One region of the Filifactor villosus genome, then DNA from elsewhere that is predicted to be linked to it. Evidence: a T-box and tRNA genes for the amino acid it is inferred to sense, from the RefSeq annotation. Region 1 holds a T-box; the other holds one or more tRNA genes.

The links. A T-box is a leader RNA that pairs with one kind of tRNA and senses whether it is charged. The one in region 1 lies ahead of thrS (threonine--tRNA ligase), so its partner is inferred to be a tRNA-Thr.
Region 2: it has a tRNA-Thr gene. The T-box ahead of thrS (threonine--tRNA ligase) is inferred to sense a tRNA for this amino acid. The anticodon was not compared.

The regions. Positions count from the first base shown of each region.
Region 1 is NZ_JBHSHL010000042.1:9,756-21,797, reverse strand. Features, by position in the region: gene ACFO4R_RS09145 (GNAT family N-acetyltransferase) at 1-213, opposite strand, end outside; gene thrS (threonine--tRNA ligase) at 269-2,200, opposite strand; T-box leader at 2,452-2,652, opposite strand; gene aspS (aspartate--tRNA ligase) at 3,009-4,787, opposite strand; gene ACFO4R_RS09130 (MBL fold metallo-hydrolase) at 4,804-5,430, opposite strand; gene dtd (D-aminoacyl-tRNA deacylase) at 5,807-6,256, opposite strand; gene ACFO4R_RS09120 (RelA/SpoT family protein) at 6,299-8,617, opposite strand; gene ACFO4R_RS09115 (adenine phosphoribosyltransferase) at 8,927-9,445, opposite strand; gene recJ (single-stranded-DNA-specific exonuclease RecJ) at 9,471-11,804, opposite strand.
Region 2 is NZ_JBHSHL010000007.1:21,822-33,863, forward strand. Features, by position in the region: gene ACFO4R_RS02080 (heavy metal translocating P-type ATPase) at 1-468, opposite strand, end outside; gene ACFO4R_RS02085 (copper ion binding protein) at 489-692, opposite strand; gene ACFO4R_RS02090 (HD domain-containing protein) at 885-2,237, opposite strand; gene uvrC (excinuclease ABC subunit UvrC) at 2,234-4,057, opposite strand; gene ACFO4R_RS02100 (hypothetical protein) at 4,103-4,948, opposite strand; tRNA gene ACFO4R_RS02105 (tRNA-Thr) at 5,574-5,649, opposite strand; gene ACFO4R_RS02110 (copper amine oxidase N-terminal domain-containing protein) at 6,251-7,282, shown strand; gene ACFO4R_RS02115 (glycosyltransferase family 2 protein) at 7,749-8,891, shown strand; gene ACFO4R_RS02120 (ABC transporter ATP-binding protein) at 9,100-9,918, opposite strand; gene ACFO4R_RS02125 (ATP-binding cassette domain-containing protein) at 9,922-10,704, opposite strand; gene ACFO4R_RS02130 (ABC transporter permease) at 10,692-11,501, opposite strand; gene ACFO4R_RS02135 (ABC transporter permease) at 11,491-12,042, opposite strand, start outside.

The sequences.
Region 1 (12,042 bases):
GTAGAGGATACGGTAAACGGGCTTCCTTCTTTTTTTCGAGAGCAGACCCTCGATATACTCGATCCTGTCTGCAAGGGAGGTCTTCTTATCACCTATGGCATGGATCATACACGGATGTTGGTTCGAGAGCATTTTTATGAGGAAGTCGTTTTCAAACAAATCTGCAACAGAAGGATCGGAGTTCAGCAGTATCTCCTCGCACAACTTGATCATGAATACCATCCTTTCTGACGGAAGAATAAGCCTGAAATGCAGATCCGTGTTCCGACTATTCTTCTTCTTTTTTGATAGAGTTGCGTCTTTCTTCTATCTCTTCAACGATCTTAGATAGGAAATCATCCAACTTCATCTGCCCCAGTTCTCCGTCATCTCTCGAACGAACGGATATCACACTATCCTGTACTTCTTTTTCTCCAAGGACCAACATATAAGGTATTTTTTGAAGTTGCGCTTCCCTTATCTTGTATCCGATTTTTTCCGCCCTGTCATCCAGTTCGACACGGATACCCTTACTATAGAGTATATCATATACTTCCTTGCAATAGTCCATATATTTATCGGAAATCGGCAAAATTTTCACTTGGACAGGCGATAGCCATACGGGGAACTTTCCTTCATAGTGCTCGATCAAAATTCCTATAAATCGTTCGATACTTCCAAAAGCGACGCGGTGGATCATGATCGGTCTGTGTTTTTCTCCGTCCTGACCGACATAGGTCAAATCAAAACGTTCAGGCAACTGGTAATCCAACTGAATGGTTCCGCACTGCCAAGTCCTTCCGATGCAGTCGTTCAAGTGGAAGTCGATCTTGGGACCGTAGAAGGCTCCGTCTCCCTCATTGATGATATAGGGAAGACCCAATTCATCCAGAGCTTCTTTTAAAGAAGCTTCTGCCTGATCCCACTGCTCGATCTCGCCCATAAAGTCCTCGGGTCTCGTCGAGAGCTCCACGTGGTAGCTGAAACCGAACTTCTTATAGACCTCATCGATAAGTTTCGCAACTCCTTTGATCTCGTCCTTGATCTGACTCTCCAACATAAAGATATGCGCATCGTCCTGAGTGAAGGCACGGACTCTCATCAAGCCGTGAAGAGCTCCGGAAAGCTCGTGACGATGAACTCTTCCCACTTCCCCCATCTTTATCGGGAAGTCCTTGTAAGAACGCATTTCCGTCTTGTAAGTCAACATACAGCCGGGACAGTTCATCGGTTTGATTGCAAAATCCTGTTCGTCGATTTGAACGGTGTACATATTCTCCTTGTAGTGGAACCAGTGACCCGAAGTCTCCCAAAGCTGTCTGCTCAAAATGATGGGGGTTTCGATCTCCACATAGCCGTCCTTATAGTGGATCTCCCTCCAATACTTCATCAATTCATTTTTAAGAACAGTGCCCTTGGGCAGGAAGAACGGGAAACCCGGACCTTCTTCCATAAGAGTGAACAAGCCCAACTCTTTTCCTATCTTTCGATGGTCTCTTCGCTTAGCCTCTTCCAAGAAATTCAAATAATCATCCAACTCTTTTTTCTTTTCAAACGAGATTCCGTACAATCTTTGTAGTTGTTTATTTGCCTGGTCCCCTCTCCAGTAGGCTCCCGCTACGCTCATCACCTTGAAGGCCTTGACTTTCTTTGTACTGGGAAGGTGGGGACCGCTGCACAGATCCACATACTCTCCCTGCTCGTAGAAAGAAATGTTTTCTCCCCTGTCCTCGATGTCCGCAATCAACTCTACCTTATAGATCTCGCCTCTGTCTTCCATCAGTTTTTTAGCTTCCGCCGGCGGAAGTTCGAATCGTCTGATCTGAAGGTCTTCTTTTACGATGTTCTTCATTTCCTTCTCAATCGCTTCCAAGTCTTCGGCAGTGAGTTTATGCTCCAGATCGATGTCGTAGTAATAACCGTTGTCCAAAGCGGGACCTATCCCGAATCTCGCGTCGGGAAAAAGACGCTTCACCGCCTGTGCCATGATATGTGTCGAAGTATGCCAAAACACATCCTTTCCTTCCGCATCTTCAAACTTCAAAAATTCCACATTGGCGCCGTCAGGAACTTCAGCTGTCAGATCCCTCACCTCTCCGTTGATCTTTGCTGCAACCGCACTCCTTGCCAAACCTTCGCTCAAGGCGGAGGCAACTTCTATCGCCTTTACTCCGTGTTCAAATTCCTTCTTGCTTCCATCTTTCAATACTACTTGAATCATGGTGATTCCTCCTTTTTCTTTTTTATTCTCCCGATTTACCAAAACATATTTTGTACTGAGACCTGATCGAAACGCAACAACGTCCTCCCCGCAGAGACGAAAATCGTCCCGGTATCAGCGGAGTACAATCCATTGATATAAACCATTTAGACAGGTAAGAGTATTAGATGTTTTTTACAAAGCTCAAAGCTCGTACAGGAGTTTATCTGTCTTTCCACTTCCAAATAAAAAAATCCCACGAACAAAACTGCTCATGGGACGATGATATCGTGGTTCCACCCAATTTGGGACTCTTTTAGCTGTAACGGGCATACCCGTATCTCTTAGGCGGTCTTGCGCGGTCGAGAAAGGCTGGAAGGCGGTCTTCACAAAAGCTTTTGTAGGAGTTTTCACCGACCACTCCCTCTCTGAACAAAACATCTTCTGCTACTCTTCTTCGTCAAAGCCATTTATATTTAATTACAATGGATTATAGTCCTTTTTTGCCCTTCTGTCAAGATGATTTTCTACGAAAATTAAAGCTCCGAAGTAAAAAAGTTATTTTCTTAAAATAAAAATTTTATTTCCACTTCAAGGGAAGCAATGTAGAGTTCAGTCTTCATTTTATTCTTAGCCAACAGTGCATAATTCGAAACATCAGCTTATATTAAAAATGATATTATAAGAGAGATACCGCATAAAGGCATATCTCGCTCTTGTTTTATACAGATCAAAAACCTTGTGAAAGCAACGCTTCCAAGAATTTTACTCTTTGCATGAGACCGGTTTTTCTCTGTTCTTTGATTTATGCGATATCTCCATAACAGTATTATTTTTCTTTAACCACGGCAACTCCCAATTCATCCAAGGCCTTTTCATCTGCAACTGCAGGAGCATCGGTCAAGGGGCAGATCGCATTTTGATTTTTCGGGAAGGCGATCACTTCACGGATGCTGTCTCTCTTGAGCATCAGCATCAACATCCTGTCAAGGCCGAAGGCGATCCCGCCGTGAGGAGGCGTTCCGTATTGGAAGGCATTGAGAAGGAAACCGAATTTTTCCTCCGCTTCTTCCTGTGTAAATCCGAGTACCTGAAACATCTTGTCCTGTACTTCCTTAGTGTGGATACGGATACTTCCGCCTCCGAGCTCGACACCGTTCAGCACGATGTCGTAGGCCTTCGCGTGCATTTTCTCGGGCGTGGTGTCGAACATATCCATATCTTCATCGACAGGAGCCGTAAACGGATGGTGGGCCGCCACATAGCGTCCGTTTTCTTCGTCGAACTCATACAAGGGGAACTTGACCACGTAGAGGAAGGAAAATTCGTCCTTGTTGATGATGTCAAGTTTCTTCGCCGCTTCCAGACGGATATGTCCGAGCGCGTTGAGTGCAACGGAGGTTTTGTCCGCAACGAAGACGAGAAGGTCTCCTTCCTTTCCTCCCATCTTCTCGATGAGGTCCTTCATACAGTCTTCGGACAGGAATTTGGCGATTGGCGAGTTGATTCCTTCCTTATTGATTCGGATCCAAGCCAAGCCCTTTGCTCCGTAAAGTTTGGCTACTTCTCCGAGGGCATCGATCGCCTTCCTGGAGAACTGTTCTTCTACCGCATTCAGGTTGATCCCTCTTACAGTCCCGCCTGCCGTCAGAGCTTCTTCAAACACTTTGAATCCGCTGTCTTTTACCACCTCGGACACATCGTTGATCTCAAAGCCGAAACGAATGTCGGGCTTGTCGGAGCCGTATCGATCCATCGCTTCCTGCCAAGTCATCCTCTTCAGAGGAAGGTTGATATCGACATCGAGAACATCCTTGAATACCTTCTGCATCAACCTCTCGGTCACATCCAAGACATCATCGATCTCCACAAAGGACATCTCACAGTCTATCTGGGTAAACTCCGGCTGTCTGTCCGCACGAAGGTCTTCGTCACGGAAGCATTTGGCAATCTGGAAGTATCTGTCCATCCCCGATGTCATAAGCAATTGCTTGAACAATTGAGGAGACTGAGGCAGGGCGTAGAAGTGTCCCTTGTTGACACGACTGGGCACAAGGTAGTCCCTCGCTCCTTCGGGAGTGGGCTTGGTCAGAATGGGGGTCTCGATCTCCAGGAAGCCTTCGCTCGACAGAAAGTTACGAACCGCCTGCATGACCTTGTGTCTCATCATAAAGTTATACTGCATCTTGGGTTTTCTAAGGTCGAGATAACGATATTTCAGTCTAAGTTCTTCGGATACGGTGTCGTCATCTTTGATGTAGATCGGGGGTGTCTTTGCCCCGTTCAAGATCCTGAGTTCGGTTGCAACGACTTCGATGTCTCCGGTTGCAAGGTTGGGGTTCTTCGCACTCCTCTCCCTGACCTTTCCGCGAACGGCAATGACATATTCGGAGCCCACTTCCTTCGATTTTTCAAACAAGGTCTTGTCATCATTGACGTCAAAGGTGATCTGCACCAGTCCGCTCCTGTCTCTCAAATCGATAAACAAGAGCCCTCCGAGGTCTCTGGCCCTCTGCACCCAACCCATCAAGGTCACTTCTTTGTCAACAAAATCCATATTCAGATCATTACAGTAATTGGTTCTTTTCAATCCGTGAATGGTATCCATGTTCTTCCTCCTATTCTTATATCAATCCCCTGTAGAAAGGGTTTGTATCCACTTCTCTTTGGAGGGTCGAGCTTCCTCCATGTCCCGGAAATACTTTCAAGTTTCTATCCAGCTTGGAGAGCTTTACAAGAGAATTGAGCATTTCGTCATAGTTTCCACTGTATAAGTCGGTCCTGCCGATCGAGCCGCGAAACAAGGTGTCTCCCGTGAAAATATCGGTCTCGCTGTAAAAACAGATCCCTCCCTTGGTGTGCCCCGGAGTATGAAGCACCTTGAGCTCAAGGTCTTCCAACCGAACACTGTCTCCATCCGCCAGATAGTAGTCGGCGTCCAGCTCCAACTTGGCGGGTCCCATCGCTGCCGAAAGGTTCTTACTCGCATCCGCCAACAGAGTTTTTTCCTCCTGATGCGCATAGATCTTTGCATCGTACTTTGCCAACAGCACGGGAATCTCCAAGATATGATCGACATGCCCGTGAGTGAGCAGGATCATCGACAGATTCAAGTTGTTTTCTTCCATAAATGTGATCAAGGCCTTTGAATTGATCCCCGGATCGATCACTGCCGCGAACCCCGTGTTTTTGTCAAAGAAAAGGTAGCTGTTGATGTCATACCTATTCTCCGAAAATTTCTTATATTCCATCTCATCCTCCATTTTATCCATGGAAATACCGCACAAAAATAAACTTCCGACTTTCTTTTCCGTTTATAAAATTCAAAAGTTCGCCATATCAACATTTTCAGCGATTTCATTCTTCATATGATATCATGCTATATTGAGTTGTCGAATTACACGGTATTGTCCTATTCTACAATTGCTAAAAGGCGATAGGAACCATCGCCTTTTTATATATCACAGATCGCCTTTCTCAACACAGAGAGGACCTGTTCTCACCTGCGCCTTCTCTTTTCCGGAAAGTCATCGAAGCTGTTCAGAAGTCCGTTTCACTCGTTTTTCGCCATCATCCTCCCCTACTTTTTTCAAAAAGGTTCGCAGAGATATGTCAATCGCCGATCGATCAAAACAGCTTACTGCTGTCGATCAGGATGGTAACAGGTCCGTCGTTGATCAGTTCCACCTGCATGGTCGCACCGAACCTGCCCGTCTCCACATGAATCCCGCTTTGTCTCAAGCCTTCCACATACTCTTCGTAGAGCTTTTCGGCATAGTCGGGTCTCGCAGATCGAACAAAGGAGGGACGTTTTCCCTTTCGGGTATCCGCATACAAGGTAAATTGTGAAACAGCGAGGATCTCACCTCCTATATCCCGTATCGACAGATTCATCTTCTCTTCTTCATCTTCAAATATTCTAAGCCCCGCCGTCTTCTCGACACAGTAGGCGACATCTTTTTGAGTGTCCTCGTGTGTGACGGCAACAAGGACCATATACCCTCTTTTGCACTGTCCCACTGTTTCTGCGCCCACTTGGACGCTCGCTTTCAAAACTCGTTGAATGACCAAACGCATAAGTCCTTCTTCCTCCCCCGGGCATATCGGATCGTTCTTCGATCACTTGCCTCGCGTTACCTCTCTGACACCTTCCACCTGCTTGAGTTTATTCATGATCGAACGCAGAACCTCGACACTCGACACCTCTATCAAAAAACTCATAATCGCAATACCGTCGGAGTTGGTCTTGGCATTGATCCCGTTTATATCTATCTTTTCGTTCGCCAAAACAATGGTCAAGTCGTTGAAGAGGTTTTTGCGATCGTAAGCAATGATACGAACCTCGGTTTCAAAGGCCTTTTCTTTCAAAACCTTTTCATTCCAATATACTTCCACCCTTTTATCCTGTTTGTCGGGATCGTGCTCTATATTGTCGCAGTCCGTCCTGTGGATGGAAACTCCCCTTCCTTTTGTGATATAGCCGACGATCTCATCTCCCGGAACCGGATTGCAACATTTTGCCATCCTGATCAGGATGTTTTCGATGCCTTTGACATGGATGGCTGTATCGGGTCGTGTTTTTTTCGCTCCCCGAGTTACGAGTTTGGACCTTTCACCTGCTTTTTTAGCTTCCTTCGCTCTTTCTTCCGCCGCTTTTTTCTCAAGAATCTCCTTATTCTCCGCCTCATAGATCTCCTTCAGTCTGGGAACGACCTGATGGGTAAGAAGCCCTCCATAGCCCAAGGTCGCATACAGACTCTCAATATCTTCCTGTTGGAAGGACTTGGCGACCTGAGTAAGAGCACGCGTCTTCAAAAACTTATCGAGGGGATAGCCGGAGTTTTTTACATGTTTCTCCAAGAGCTCCCTGCCCTTTTCGATGTTTTCTTCGCGTTTTTCTTTCTTGAACCACTGTCTTATCTTCGTTCTGGCTCCAGAGGTCTTTACGAGTTTCAACCAGTCCAGCGACGGCCCTTGCGAATGACCTGAGGTGATGATTTCGACGATGTCACCGGTCTTCAACTCATAGTCGATCGGGACCATCTTCCCGTTCACCCTCGCCCCTACACACTTGTGCCCGACCTCAGAGTGTACCTTGTAGGCGAAGTCCAAGGGGCAGGCTCCTCGCGGAAATTCCATTACTTCCTGTTTGGGCGAGTAGACAAAGACCTCGTTCGCAAACAACTCCCTCCGTGTGGAATTCAAAAACTCTTCCGGATCGGAGACTTCCTTCTGCCACTCCGTCATTTGACGAAGCCAGGAAAGCTCCTTCTCCATCTCCTCATCGGCAGAGCCTTTCGCACGGAAGGATTCCTTATACTTCCAATGGGCGGCAATCCCGAATTCCGCGGTCCTATGCATGTCCCACGTTCTGATCTGGATCTCAAGAGGTTCTCCGTCCATCCCTACGACCGTAGTGTGAAGGGATTGATACATATTGGATTTCGGAGAGGAGATGTAGTCCTTCATCCTCTTTTGAATGGGTTTCCACAGGGTATGAACATATCCCAAGACGGAATAGCAATCCGGAACGGTTTCCACCAAAACGCGAATCGCCGTCAGGTCGTAAATCTCATCGAAATCCTTTCCCTGATGCTTCATTTTTCTGTAAATACTGTAAAAGTGCTTCGCACGTCCCGTAATTTCAAATTTCAGCCCGTTTTCTTCCAGTTTTTTTGTGAGAATCTCTTTGACTTCGGAGATATACGCTTCTCTCTCCTGTCTTTTTTTCGCCACTTTTTCAATCAATTCCTGATACATTTCAGGATCCGTGTACCTCAACGCCAGATCTTCCATCTCCCATTTGATGTGAAAGATACCCAGACGGTTGGCAATCGGTGCATAGATATCCAAAGTCTCCTCGGACTTCTTTTTCGCTTTTTCGGGAGGCATATATTTCATCGTACGCATATTGTGAAGACGATCCGCCAGTTTAATCAAAATGACCCGAATGTCTTTGCCCATGGCCAGAAACATCTTGCGTATGTTCTCCGCTTCGGTCTCTCTATCGTTCTTATCTTTCTTGTCTTTTTTATCGTCATCTTCTTCAAGATCCCTAGGCTTTTTGGTATTTGCCGCGGAGGCTTCGTCCTCGCCATCTTCACCTTCCGGATTTTTCTTATATTTGATGGTTCCGAGTTTTGTAACACCGTCGACCAAATCGGCAATGGTTTGACCGAACTCTCTCTTCATTTCTTCATAGGTCGTACTTGTATCTTCCAGAACATCGTGCAACAGGCCGGCAGCGACGGTATCGGTGTCCATACGCATCTCAACAAGGATTTTGGCAACTTCCACGGGATGAATGATATATTCTTCCCCCGACTTCCTTTTTATACCGCGGTGTTGCCTCTCCGCAAGACGAAATGCCTTGATGATTACATCAAGGTTTGCATCGGGATTGTACTCACAAATCAATTGTAACAGGTTCTCCAACATATCCATTCACCCTCTTTCTCTCTTACAAATCTCCCCCTTTTCAAGAGTGAGCCTATAAGGAAGAACTATAATCCATCTCTCTTTTTGTAATACTTCAAAGAAAGGTGCCTCGACTTGAAACACAAAGAGATGTCCCTGCCCTTATCCGATCAGAACCGACCGAAAAAACGACATCACTTTCTCAAGCACCTGATCGATTGTAAAATACAGCTATATAACACAAGTGTTAAAAAGTCAATAGTATAATTCTTGATTATACTACGATTGATATGAAATTTCAAGCTTTTGTTTTATATTTCAAAAAATTCTCTAAATGGGATAGGAAACGAAGGAATATACCTCCTTGTCCCTGAGCTTTTCCCTGCCTTTAAGCTCTTCCAACTCAATCAAAAACACACAATCCGATACGATTCCTCCGAGGGATTCTATCAGATCCACTGTGGCCTTCATCGTTCCGCCTGTCGCCAAAAGGTCATCCACAATGGCAATCCTCGTTCCCTTCTCGATCGCATCCCTGTGGATCTCCAAAACATCACTTCCATACTCCAACTCATACTCATAGCTCTCTACCTCCGCCGGAAGCTTTCCGGGCTTCCTCACGGGAACAAAGCCTATTCCCAGAGCATATGCCGTAGCCGATCCCAAAACGAAACCTCTGGCTTCAGGTCCTACGATAAGATCAATCTGTTTGTCTCTCAAATGCTCTGCAATCAGATCCACAGTTTTTCGAAAATATTCCCCGTCTTTGAGCAGAGTTGTAATATCTTTGAAACTGATCCCTTTTTTGGGAAAGTCTTCCACGATTCTGATTTTTGATTTTAAGTCCATAATCATACCCCTTTGTTTTCGTATTCTAAAATTGAACTATCTCCTCATTTATTCTTCGCAGCCCTTCTTCCCAAGCATGGTCCGAAGAAGTGACGGCATTTACCTTAAGATCTCCGTTCTCTTCCCTTATCTCTATCAGCGAGTATTTCTCGAAGAGTTTTAAACACAGGAGGAGTTTCAGCCTCGCATCGACATCCATGGCCTCCAGCTTTGTTCGAGAGACCAGGGTCTTCCTGTTTTGAACCAGTTTGCCCAGAAAGACGCGTACCGCTTTTGCATCCTGTACGAACTGCGCCGCCTGCACACTGTTTTTTTCAAACCGGGGATGCAGGAGAAGCGTCTTACCATCGACGAGATCACGACAGAGCTTCCATGCCAAAGAATCGCAAATAACGATACTATTATAGCCTCTTATCCCTATCTTTTCAATGTCCGGGCAAAACTTTACCTCACTTTGTTCCAAGCCTGAATAAGAGACGAAGGTCACCATGTCCCGATAGACTTGCGAAAGTCCGGTGACAAAGCAGATCCCTTCCTTCTGTAATTCTTCTTCAGAGGCAACCCTGAGATCCGTAACTCGCTTCTTGTCTTGCAGCTTCAGCTCCGCATTCAAATCTTTTGAAGCACCGAAGTTTTGTCCAAACTCCGACAGGCGTTCGGCAAACCTTATACAATCTTTCAGGCGAAGTCTTCTTGGCACAAACTTAAAATCTCTCATCTTTGATTGAAGATAGGTCACAGATCTATATTCGTTTTCTTCGATCGACACGAGGAGGTCGACATCCGAGCACGGTTCCCTTTTCCACTCTTCAACAAGATTCCCCTGTTGAAAACCTACGAGCCGATGTGAACCCAAAAGGGCGGAGAAGTGCTCGCCGTTCTTTCCCATCCTCTTCATCTGAGTAAGCTCGGCTCCCTGTACAATGAAAAGGGGACGCGGATTCTTCATCCCGAAGGGTTCCATTGCCGAAACCTCCTTCAACAAGGAGGGATTCAACATCTCGGCTTCAAGAACGCTCTCCGCCTTAAAACTTCTCTTCCTGTCCCGAACGGTCAGTTTTTTGCCTGCCACCTCGTTGATTCGTCTTCGAAACTCTTCGATCCTATTTGCTTCTATCGACAGGCCGGCCGCCTGAGAGTGACCCCCGAACCCCAGGAATACCTCTTGGATCTCGCTCATCGCCTCAAAGAGGTGTAGGGACGGGATACTCCTTCCCGATCCTTTTCCAATCCCATCCTCCCGAATCGAAATAACGAAGGAAGGTTTGTAGTATTTTTCGGTCAATCTGGAAGCTACAATCCCTATGACTCCTTCATTCCAACCTTCTCCCGCAACTACGAGGACATCTTCCGTTAAATAGTGTTCGTCCGCTTCCAGAGCCTGTAAAGTCGATGTTACAATCTCTTCTTCTATTGACTGTCTCTCCCTGTTGTATTCATTGAGCTCAACCGCGTAGATCATCGCCTTCTCACAAGCCTGCGCCGTAAGCAGACGGATCCCCGATTCCGCACTGCCTATACGTCCCGAAGCGTTGATCCTCGGCGCCAGCATATAGCCGATGTGGTAGGCGTCGATCTTCGCCTGTGACAAGCCGGCTACCTCTCTCAAGCATTGGATCCCCGGGTTATGTCCCTTCGTGTTGATACTCTCCAATCCCAACTTGACGATGGCGCGATTCTCCCCTGTCAACTCGACGATATCTCCAACGGTTGCAATCGCTGCAATTTCAAGATAAGGCTCCAACCTTGAAGCCTCCTTCCCGGAAAGAGCTTGAACCAGCTTAAACGCAAGTCCCGCTCCGCAAAGATTCGTATAGGGATAGGTGCAGTCTTTTTGATGCGGATCGATTACGGCAACAGCTTCAGGAAGATCTTCCCGACACTGATGATGGTCGGTAATGATCATATCCAGCCCCAGCTCCTTTGCAAATCGTACTTCTTCCAAGGCACTTATTCCGCAGTCCACGGTGATGACCAGGTCAGTACCTGCATTTCGAAGCTTCTCCAGCGCCAACTTGTTCAAGCCGTAGCCCTCTTTACGCCTATCGGGTACATAGTAATCAAACTCATAGCCTTCTTCCTTAAAGTAACGTTGAAGGATGGAGCTTGCGGAAATACCGTCCGCATCGTAATCTCCGTAAATAGTGATCTTCTGTGCATGTGCGGCGGCAGTTCTGATCCTCTCAACCGCCTTTCCCATGTCCTTCATCAGAAAGGGGTCGTGAAAGGACTTGTCCGTCGGTTCAAAGAACTCTTGGATATCATTGATCCCCCGTTCTCTTATGATCTTGTATATAAGCTCCCGTTCAGAGCTCTTCTCATCCTTCGCCTTATTCTTCAGCGACCAGTAGTTAGACATCTTCTTTCAACTCCATATTCGGCCCGGCCGTTCTCTATTTCAGTTATTTTTCTATTATATACCATCAATTCGGCACTTTACAAAGGATATTTTAGACTGTTCCTCTTTTGGTGCTCTATACCACACAGCTTTTTTCAACTTCTTTCGCTTGCAAAACCGAACTATTTTCCTCCAATACCGCGATCCGTTTGAACACTCGATATCGAATATTGTACCTTTATCAGATCCGAAGAACTTC
Region 2 (12,042 bases), on a different contig from region 1:
CTTCAAAGAAAGGTAGGCCCCTTCATAGAACTGACGTCCGATGATAAACTGTATCGGTGTCGCCAATAACCACTGGAACAAAGGATTTAGAAAAATAGATGGAATCCAAAGAAACGAGGTGAACGAAAAGTGGGTCACCATCGTCCACATCAGAGGGATGGACAGGATAAGCGATATCACAAACTTCTTCTCCTGTTGCCTGATAAGATCATCCTTATACTCCTCCAAGTTGGTCTCGGATCCTCCCTCCTCCTTCTCCACAAATTCAAATCCCATCTGCTTAACAATTTCCATCACTCTCTGCGCCGAGATCTTATCTTCTTCGATCACGACCCTCGATGTTTCAAGCGCAAGATTCACTGTGGCAAGTTGGACTCCTTCTTCCTTTGAAAGCCGGTTTTCGATCCTCGCTGCACAGGCTGCACAGTGCATACCTATGACATCAAACTCCATTGCCTTATCCTTCATTACATTCACCCTATCTCTTCTTAAACGACATCAAAGCCCACATTTTCGATTGCGGAGTGCAATGCCTCCAGGCTGACGACGGATTCATCGTACTCCACTTCCGCCTTGTTCTCCGCAAGGTCCACCTCCGCAAACTTTACTCCTTCTACCGATTTCAATGCCTGTGTAACAGCCTGTACACAATGCCCACAACTCATTCCTTTAATCTCGATACTTGCCTTCATAGGATACCTCCTGAATGTTTATAACTGATATTTAGTTTCATTTACTACCTTCTTCATTATACCCCCTACCCCTATTTTTGTCAAATTCTTTCTGCAAAAAATCCCCCTCCCACAGGCCTATCTTTCCTGCAAGAAGGAGAATATTTTCTTTTTCACTCTTATAGTATTATTTCACTCATAAGAAGAACCCTCTTACCTCGCTATCTTTTCTCCGCTGCATCTCTCCAACTCCTCTCTGAGATCGAAACCGTACTTCTTCTCAAAAAGACCGAAGTGGATAAACTCCAAGTACCTTGTGTACTGTACATCCGTATTCATCCGATTAAAGAGGAAGGAGGCTATACTGACATCTTCAAGACTGCCGTTTTTCTGTTTGACCCAAATATTGTCTTTCTCTCTATCATAGATTTTAATGTTGATCCTGTCCTCAAGGTAGAAATACTCCTTGGAAAAATCCTCGATCCGAGGATGACCGTGCTCTTCCAAGGCCCTGTTGATACTATCCTTCACAAAACCTTCTTCCTCTATGGAAGCTCTCAACTTGTTCTTATAGAACTTCTTACGGTAGAGGAAGGACGTACTCAATTCGCTTAAGATCTCATCGTCTGCCTCCTGCCACTTGGAAATATGATACATCAAGGTACTGTCATCCATTTTGATATACTCTTTCAAACTGAGTTCTTCTCCACTAAGCAGCTTCGAGAGAGCCCTGTCACAGTAGATTTCTTCTCCCGAATGATATAAGATCCCCGCCCTCTGAACAATTCGGCTTAAAATACCCTCCATCTGTCTCTTAAGAGCATGTTGGTAGACCTCTCTATGCATATAAAAACGTCCCATGATGTATTCCTCTATGGAAGAAATAAACTTTTCGTTGACACAGATGGTATAGGTCCCGTCCCGTTCGTCGATCTCGATGGCGCGAATCAACCTCTCCAAGTCATAGTTGCCGTTAGTAACACTCGTGAAATATGAATCTCTAAGCAAGTAGTCCATCCTGTCCGCATCGATCTGAGAGCTGACAAGCTGGGAGATCAAAGAAAAAATAAGGTTTTGCTGCATTGCCCCCTTCTTAGAAATAATTCCGACCAGTTGATTCAAGAAATCTTGAGAAAATTCTTCCACCAGAACCTTATGGATCTCGGTTTCCTCGCTCTCCAAGATCCTGACCGTCCACTCCTCATGCGATCCCTGACCAAATACCCTCTCAAAGGTATGTGAAAGACTTCCATGGCCGATATCGTGGAGCAATGCACTGCACAGAGCCAGATCCCTCTCCTCCTGCGTGACCTCAAGCCCTATCTTTTGAAGCTCCTTCTCTAAACGTTCCAAGAGTTTACGCATCACATAATAGGTGCCTATGCTGTGTGCAAACCGCGTGTGCGTCGCAGTAGGAAACACCACATATTCACAACTTAACTGTTTGATACGGTTTAAACGCTGAAATTCCGCCGCATTGATAATCCGAAAAAACTTTTCATTGAAGGGGATATCGTAATGAACGACATCTCTGACAATATAGGTATGTTCCCCCGCCTTATTCACGCTCGATCTCCTCCCTTTTGAAAATAGTTTACTATGTTAGCTGCCGTCTTTTTGTCGATACCCTTGACCTTGGAGAGCTCCTCCTGCGTCTTGGTACGGATCTCTTTGACGGACTTGAACTCCTTGAGCAGGATCATCTTCTTCTTGGGTCCGACCCCTTCGATCCTGTCAAGTTCAGATTTCGAGATATTCTTCTCCCTAAGACTTCTGTGGTAACTGATGGCAAACCTGTGAACCTCATCTTGAATAGAGGTGATAAAGCGGAAAAGTTCGCTTCGTTTGTCGACCTCAAAGAGTTCCTCCTCCGAGCAGATCCCCTTCGTCCTGTGTCTGTCGTCCTTATACAAGCCGAACACCGGAACTTCTACACCCAAATCATCCAAGGTCTTTCGAATAACCGACACCTGGCCCTTTCCTCCATCCATCAGGAAAAGATCCGGAAGATTTCCGTGACCGACCCTTCGTTCGATCACCTCTTTGAGTGACGCGTAGTCATCAGGACCTACCACCGTTTTGATCCGATATCTTCGATACTCCTTGGGAGCCTTCTTCCCGTTGAGATAGACCACCTGACCTCCTACGGAATCGACACCTGCGATGTTGGAGATGTCAAACACCTCTATCCTCTCGGGCAGATCTTCGAGTTTCAACAACCCTCGGAGTTCTTCGAGGAGTTGCATTTCCTTTCTTTTTTTCAGGTCCGAAATATTATTCTCCTTGATGTAATTCTGTTCTGCATTCTTGCGTACCAAGTCGAGCAATTTCCGCTTTTCCCCGCGATGAGGGATATGAAAACTTACCTTCTTCCCCTTCTTTTTGCTGAGAAGTTCTTCCAGAAGAGACCTATCTTCGAACTCTTCTTCAATATACACCTCTTCGGGTATAAAGTTTGCATTGATATAAAATTGCTTGATAAACGACGCCAATGTATCCTCGACACTCTGCTCCAAGTTTTTATAATAAAACCTGTCCGATCCGAGAAGTTTCCCGTCTCGAATATAGAACAGTTGTATCATTAGATTGTCTTTTTCCTCATAATAGGAAATATAGTCCTGATGCTTGGTCGATGTCACAAAGACAATCTTCTGTGTTTCTCGAAGGGTCTCGATCGCCTTGAACTTATCCCTCAGACGAGCTGCTTCCTCAAAACGAAGCTCATCTGCCGCCTTCTTCATTTTCTCCTTTACCAGCTTCATGACCTCATCACTCTTACCCTGCAAAAACAGAAGGATCTCATCGATCATCTCCCGATATTCTTCTTGAGAAACATGACCTGTGCAAGGCCCTATACAACGATGGATATAGTAGTTGAGGCAGGGTCTTTCCTTTTTTTCTATGGAACGCTCGATATCCCGCTTACACGTCCTTATCGGATAAATCTCCTGTAACATGTCCAAGATATCGTTGAGGGCAAAGACATTGGTATAGGGACCGAAATAGCGACTGTCATCCTTGGCTATCTTTCTCGTCTTGATTACCCTGGGATAGGTCTCCTTGACCGTAACCTTGATATAGGGATAGGTCTTATCATCTCGAAGCAGGATGTTATAAGGAGGATCGTACTCCTTAATCAGATTATTCTCAAGAATCAGAGCCTCCATCTCGGTATCGGTCACAATATAATCAAAATACTCGACATTGCGGACCATCGCATTTACCTTGGGATCGGTGTGTCCGGACTTTCTAAAATACTGACTGACCCTGTTCTTTAAAGAAATCGCCTTCCCCACATAGATGACCTTATCCCTATCATTCTTCATCAAATAGACCCCCGGCATCGCCGGAAGGGTCTTGATCAACTTTTGTATCTTCTCTGTCATTTCAACTCTCCCGAATCCGAACGAAAACTGCGTTCCATTCCTTTTCTACTGCTTTTCTTCCACTTTTTCCTCTTGAGGAAGCTCTTCCAAGACAAATTCTCCTTCGTTGAGGTAAAGAACATCGTCCGCACCGCCCGCATCTACGACCGTGGTCTCCAGCTTATAACTCTTGCCCAGGATAAACTTGGAAAAGTCGGTATTCCTTCTCGTCTTAGAAGACAATTGGATCTCCACGAGCTTATCCTCACTCTTCATATATACCGTTGCTTCATTCATTCGGATAATGGGACCGTAGAGCTGGATCCGTTTTCCCCTGGGAAACGGATTCTCTTCCTGTTGTGATGCTTGGTTTACCTCCATAACGAACTTGCCCACCGTATACTTCTCAATCTCGCCTCCGTTATGGCCGCTCTTCCATACCCCCCTTGACAGAAAAAGAATCATGAACAAAATAAGCAGTGCAACCCCGAACATCATGAGTTCCTTCCTGCTTGAAGGAAGCGCACCCTCCACTTCTCCGAGCTTATTCAAAAGAGTATCCTTCCAAGAGTTTGAATTGAGTTTTACGACCCTTGCCCTCTTCGGACTCTCTTCCCTGCCGTTTCCGTTCTCAGTTGCTTCTTTTTCCTCGGCCTCATCCGAAGGCTCTTCCCCGGTCTCTTCCTCCGCTGTGATCTCCTTCTCCAATTCTTCCTCTTCACTGCGTTCGAAGTTTTTTTCCTTATTCTTCCTGTCGTGAAGATAGATGATCTTGCTCCTTTCCTCCTGACAAGCTTCTTCTCTGCTTTCAGGCACCTGTTCTTCTCCTCCTTCAACCTCTTGAGACGTCTCTGCGTTCAAAGTATCTTCCTTCTCCCGTCCATCCTTCTTATCGATGTCGTTCTCCTTCATATCCGCTCTCCTTCCTTATCCAAAACATCCTCATTTATTTGAAGACCATTACACCGCACATCCTCAGCTCATAAGATCGTCGCACTATACTTCCCTTGTAATACCATCCTCTAACAGAAGTGTGGTCATGCCTACCCCCGAAATCATAAAAATTTATTCTATCACCCATAGATATAGAGGGTATTGATATCAATTATTCAAATGAATAGACAGTACAAACCATCACCTTATAAAGCTGTGTCCTGCGATCGAGTGTTCAGGCGTTCATACCGTTTCCACGGATGATATTTCCATCGGATCTTTATGAGATCCGTCCTCGAGAAGATCCTTCTCAAGAAAAAGGTTCTCCCTCATTGTAGCATTGCTTGTTTTGTCAATACAAGGAAAAACGGTATAGATCAAAGGTTTTTTGCTCTATGTTCTTATTCGGGAACTCCATTGACACGATGGAAATCCTCCTTGTTGTATCGTTTTTTCTCAATGCTCTTATTTATGAACGCGTTATTTTTCACATAACGCTATTTTCCAAACGGTTATCTCCCTTGTTACCCGTAATCCGATTACTCATAACAATCCCACAACAAAAAAGCATTGATCGGAATCACTCACAATCAATGCTTTTTACTGGAGCTACCGAGGGGACTCGAACCCCTGACCTGCTGATTACGAATCAGCTGCTCTACCAACTGAGCCACGGTAGCATATAAAATTTGCAACACAGAGATTATACCAAAAAAAAAAGGACTTGAAAAGAGCTTTATCAAAGAAAATCGAAAAACTCTTCGTCGTTTACAAAGGACTGTGTATTCTGCCATATCTTCACAAGACCTTGCCGACAAAAATCACCGGGCACAAAACATTTTTTATATCTTATGGTTCTGTTCTAACCCTCCTATTTCATCAAGCAATACTATTCTCCAAAAGAAGAAGTATGGATATATCCGTTTTTCAACCTACGAAAAATCGGTTTATCTTTTATGGTCACAGATTGTTTATATCCACAACTCAAAAGAAGAATAGTATCAGGTAAACAAACTATATGCTTGTCGGAAGCATTTTGAGTAATCGTAGAATTCAAACTTCACGACCGGACAATTTTAATAGACAACAGTATAACAACTTGATTCCACAAAAAGCTCCCGTACGTTAACGGCTCTACTTCAGCAAAGTTTCTCCGCTCATTTTTTAAACACAACTTTTGTTTCCGGTATTCACCGAAAACAAAATTCAAAAATATGCGAAACCCCTTTTATTTTCAAGATATTAAGACTATAATAAAAGAAAAAGAAAGGATGTTACGATATGAAAAAATCCATCGCTTTTGCATTGTCCTTCTCTCTTTGTCTGACAACACTCAACTTCATCCCCGCCTATGCACAGAAAAACGAAATTTCACTTGTGATCGGTAAGACTGCCTATACCGACTATGCTCCCGTCCTCAAAAACGGGAGGACCCTCGTTCCGCTTTCTTTCCTCTCAAAAAAACTCGGAAAGAAGGTGAGCTGGGATTCGAAAAGCAAGAAGGTGACCGTTGTCACCGACAAGGTCAAGATCGTTCTGTTTACAGGAAAAAAGGAAGCTCTTATCAACGGGAAGAAGAAGACTCTTGAGGTCGCCCCGGAGATCATCAACGGAAGCACCTATGTTCCTCTCTCCTTCTTCGCGGAGAACTTCAATATCTCGATCCGATGGGATGAAAAAGCAAGGGCGGTGCTTATAGGAGAAACAGCCGGCACACAAGATTTTTCAAAAGAACAGGCTCAGAAAAAACTCCCTGTTCAGACCCCAGGTGCTTATATCAAAGGTCATTTAAGCAGCGACGTCATCATGTATCCGAACAAGGACAATGACGCAGATATCATCGTTTCAGACTTTTTCAAGGATGGAAAACAGGCTACCTTCGAGATCGTAAAAGAAGCTCCCAAAGAAGAGATCATTTTCCCTAAGATCCGCTGGAACTCTTTAAGTTCTGAACTTGGGAGTTTCGGAGAAGAGGCAAGAGATTTCTATAATGACCATTCCTTGGCAAAGGGCGCTTCCCTACAACTGGCACTTGCCGATTTGGACAAGGACGGAAGAGATGAGATTATCGTCGCCGTACACGACGGTGTCATCGATGGAGTCTTCTGTGTGCTGAAACTTCAAAACTACCTTACTCCAAAAGAAAAAGAACGAGTTACCACCATCCACCAGGTCGATTTGGGCAAGGGGTGGTTTCAACAAGAGATCTATGTCGATGAAAACGGACATTTGATTTGTCCCTTCGGTTCACAGGGACTTTATGAAGAATATGCCTTAAAAAAGGGACGTTTAGAGCTGATTTATTCTCCTTGATCGCTTCTCTTTACTACTCATGAAACTTATGGAATAATGTCTTGGGAAGGCCACATAAGTAAAAAACTCTTGTGCTGTTGTCCGATGGAAGCTTACACATATCGATGCGGAAAATGAATTCATGCTGCTCTCTATTTGAAACGCCGAGTGATACGAAATGATCCTCTGAACTTATACTCTATTATTTCTTTGAACGGCATTTCTATCGGGGAACTATCCTCACTTATGGAGCGTATGCACTTGACCTGAAAAGTTTGATACCGAAACCCAATTAACCTGTCCGATCTATAGAATGCATGGATATGGATCGTAAGTTCCGATGAACAATAGTACAAACCGAACCGATACTGCATTTTTGTTTTGTGAAAAAGTGAAAAAGCAGCTCCACTTTTATATGGCATTTTTCTCAAAACCGTTCTATCGTCGAATCTGATGGAACGGTCGAATAAGAAAGGAGGTTTGAAAGATGATGTTAAAAAAAATCAAAAAAATTGTATGCTTAAACTCGGAAATAATACAACATCTTGTTTCCGCCGCGTTTTTTAAAAGTGATATATCCTCATTCGACGAATGTTACCAATATCTCAACACGATCCACAAAGATGTAAGGTCCGGTTCGTTAAGGGTCAAGCAGCCTAAGAACGAGGGCGCTTATCGCTATGATGTCTCGATAATAATGACAACGTACAACAGAGCACATCTTGTCGAAAACTGCATCGAGTCCATTTTATCCAATGTATCAAAGGACAGCAAATACAAGGTGGAATATATCTTTGTAAATGACGGCTCGAAGGATAATACGGAAGAAGTGCTTGAAAAATACAGGCACTGTCCCGATGTAACGGTGATAAACCAAGAGAACGGCGGCTTATCAAAGGCAAGAAACACCGGGATCGATGCTTCATCTGCAAAATATCTGCTCTTTGTCGACGATGACGATCTTTTGATCGAAGGTAGCATTGAAAAACTTCTGGATGTATCTCGAGCCGGAGATTATGACATCATCGAGGGAGCAATGGTAACTGTTTCAAAGGATGGAACACAGAGGAAGGTCAGAGTGGCCCAAGTAGGAGAAATACAGCACCCTTTAGGGATCTTAAAGGGATTTGCCTGGGGTAAACTTCTGCGTAAGACCATATTCGACAAAATCATCTTTCCTGAAAAATATTGGTTTGAGGACAGCATCAATTCCGCACTTATTTATGGAGACCATATCAAGGCCTACATGATCGCAGATCCGGTCTATAAGTATTTTGCAACACAGGGGTCGATCACTTCCTCTCACAATAACCCCAAAAATCTCGACAGTCTCTATATCAGCATGCAGCTGTTAAAAGACAGGAAGGAGCTGGGGCTTCCTTTTAGGCAGGAAAATTATGAGTATTTTCTGAGGATGACGGATCTTACATACCAACGAACCAGAAAATTTGATACCAAGGTCAGATATTGTATTTTTAAAATAACCCAATATCTTCAGCAGGAATATTATTCCGGTTTTTCCACCGAAAAGACAGGATATCTTCAACAGACAGAAGAAGCCCTTCTTGAGGACAACTTTCAAAAATATGTAAGAGCCTGTGAGTTCAATATTCTGTCCAAGTTCTCATAACCCTATAAACGAAAGAAGGGGGAATTCATACCAACACCCCCTTCTTTCGCTTGTTATTGTACTATGCTTTGATACAAATTTTGAATATAAAAAATGATGACAGTCTATCCATCGTCAAAGTCTAAAAGTTTTGTGGAAGCCTTTAACCCTTGATTTTTCTTGGATTTATTGTACTATCATCATTATAACATTATCCTCGGTATTTGTTTCAATTGCCTGTATCGCAAGTTTGCGCTCCATAGGAGACGGAACGAACTTGCGTAGTCGCAGGAAGGCATTTGAGGGCATCTCCCAACAGCCTTAGGGTCAAGGGATGTTCCGCTCTTATCTCCCCGCCTATATCCTCCAAAGTTTCTATGATCCTTCCCCCATCCATCACGATGATCTTATCGCAGAGATAGTAGCAGGTCATAAAATCGTGAGCAATAAATACATAAGTAAGATGGAACCTTGACTTCAAGTCCCCGAGAAGTTTGAGCATCTTTCGTTGCACCAACGGATCTAAGCCGCTTAGAGACTCATCCAATACAAGTACGGAAGGTTCTGTCATCAAAGCCCTCGCGATACACACCCTCTGGAGCTGCCCTCCGCTCAACTGCCTCGCATTTTGCGAAAGGGAGATCTTATCCAGACCTACCCTTTCAAGATACTCCTTCGCTCTCTGTATCTTTTCCTCCTTGGACATCTTCTTCCCATAACAGATATTCAGAGGCTCAAAAAGAACATCACCTACCGAAAAGTTGGGATTTACAGCTCCGGACGAGTTTTGAAACACCATCTGTACCCTTCTGTTTCGATTCCTTCTCTCCGTCTTCGTCATCTTTGAGTAAGAGTGCCCTTCATAGAACAAATCTCCTTCGCTATGTTTCTCAAGACCTGTAAGAAGACGCGCAATCGTACTTTTTCCCGATCCGCTCTCTCCCATGATACCGATACAACTTCCTTCTTCCACACAAAAACTTACCTTCTGCAAAACCGTGGTCTTTCCATATCTCTTTGTAACTTCGGAAACTTCCAGTTTAGACATAGTCTATTCTCCTTCTTTATAACGCAGGTAGATTTGCGGTGTCATCAGTTCTCTCGCATACTCCGTACGCGGATTCTCCAAGATGTTCTTTGCCTCTCCGGCCTCTATGATCTGCCCGTCCTTCATAATGATCACTTCGTCCGCCACCTGTCTGACCAACTCGTAGTCATGGGTGATGACAATCATACTGCAACCCTCCTGTTTACAACTTTTCAATGTATCAATAACCGTTTGTGTATTATGACGGTCCAAAGCGGAGGTCGGCTCATCCGCGATGAGAATCTGCGGAGACAGTTCCAACATCATTGCAAACATAATACGTTGCAGCATACCGCCGCTGAGTTGAAACGGATACTTTCCGACGATCCCTTGCGGGTCCTTAAAGTGGAATACCTCAAGAGCCTTAATCAATCGCTTTACACTTTCTTGTTTCGAGATCGACAATTTGCTCCTAAACAGTTCCACCGAATGCGAACCTACAGTCTGGTTGGGATTGAACAGGGCCATGGGATTTTGTGCAATATAGGCGATCACATTTCCCCTATAAGCCTTCCATTGTCGTTCCTTCATCGAGAGAAGATCACGCTCCTGCAAAAGAATACTTCCGCAAACCTCCGCTTCTTCCGGCATTTGGCCGATTAGAAGTCTCGAAAGCATGGTTTTTCCCGAACCGCTTTCTCCAACAATGGTCAAAGTCTTCCCCGCCTCCAAGGTAAAATTGATATTGTCCAGATAAATCCTGTTTCCCGATCGAACATAGACATCTTGTATTCTCAGTTTTCCCATAGTCTTTTCAGTCCTTTTTTATCAAAATTTTCGCCCAGCAGGTTGAACGTAAGTACCGTTACAAAAATTGCCAAACCCGGATACATGACCAGTCCCGGTATTCGACGAAAAAACTGCTTGGCGTCATTGAGCATCATACCCCACTCCGAAATATTGGGCTGTACTCCGATGCCCAAAAAAGAGAAAGAAGATATCATTAATATGATGCTTCCGACATTCATCAAGGCGATGATCAGGACAGGCTTGAACACAAAGGGTAGAATGTGTTTGTATATAATATAACCGGAAGAAGCTCCCATGGACTTGGCTGCCATGACATATTCGTAATTCTTTACCGTAAACACCATATTCCTAAGGATCCTCGAGTAATAGACCCACTCGACCAAGGTCACGGCAAGTACAATATTGCCCAATCCCTGTCCCAGGATCCCCGCAAAGGCCATGGAGAGAAGAAAACTCGGAAAGGCCATCACAATATCCGCAAAACGAGAGAACACCTTCTCCGTCCTACCTCCCAACCATCCCACAAGAAGACCGACAGGAAAGCTGATGACTAAGGTACAGACCGTGATGACGGCGGAGATCGACAGAGACAACCTCGTACCGTAGATCAGTCTGGACAGTACATCCCTTCCCAAGTGATCCGTTCCGAGAAGATGAGTGTCGCTTGGAAGCTGCAGTTTGTTTGCAAGGTCGATATGCTGGGGATCGTAGGGCGCAAGCAGGGGCGCAAAGATCGCAACAAAGATGAGAAAAACCGCCATCCCCACAGCAAGATAGAACAGCTTATTCTTCAAGAGAAACACCTCGATTCCGTAACTTCAAATGAGGATCCAAACGATGAACGGCAAACTGCGTAAGACTGTTTATCGTAATGGATAAGATACCGAATAAGAGCAAAGAGCCCTGGATCAGCGGAAGATCCCCTCCTTGCACTGCCGAGACAAACATCTTTCCGACGCCCGGCCACGAAAAAACTTCTTCGATCAATACACTACCCGTGATCAAATACAGGATATTCGAACTCAAGACCGTTACAATGGGAATAGCCGCATTTCTCAACAGGTGATTGAAGACGATGTATTTCTTGTCCACTCCTCTAAGGACCGCATTTCGAGCATGGGGCTGACTCATCTGTTCCATGACGCTCTTACGGATCAACAGGCTTGTCTGTCCGACCAAGGGTGTGATCAATGTCAGACACGGCAGGACGAAATGCCTCATATCCCCCCGCCCCGAAACAGGCAACCACTTGAGAGTTACCGAAAAATAAATGATGAGCATATAGCCCAGCCAAAAGGTAGGGATCGAGGCGCAGATAAACGAAAAGGCCTGCAC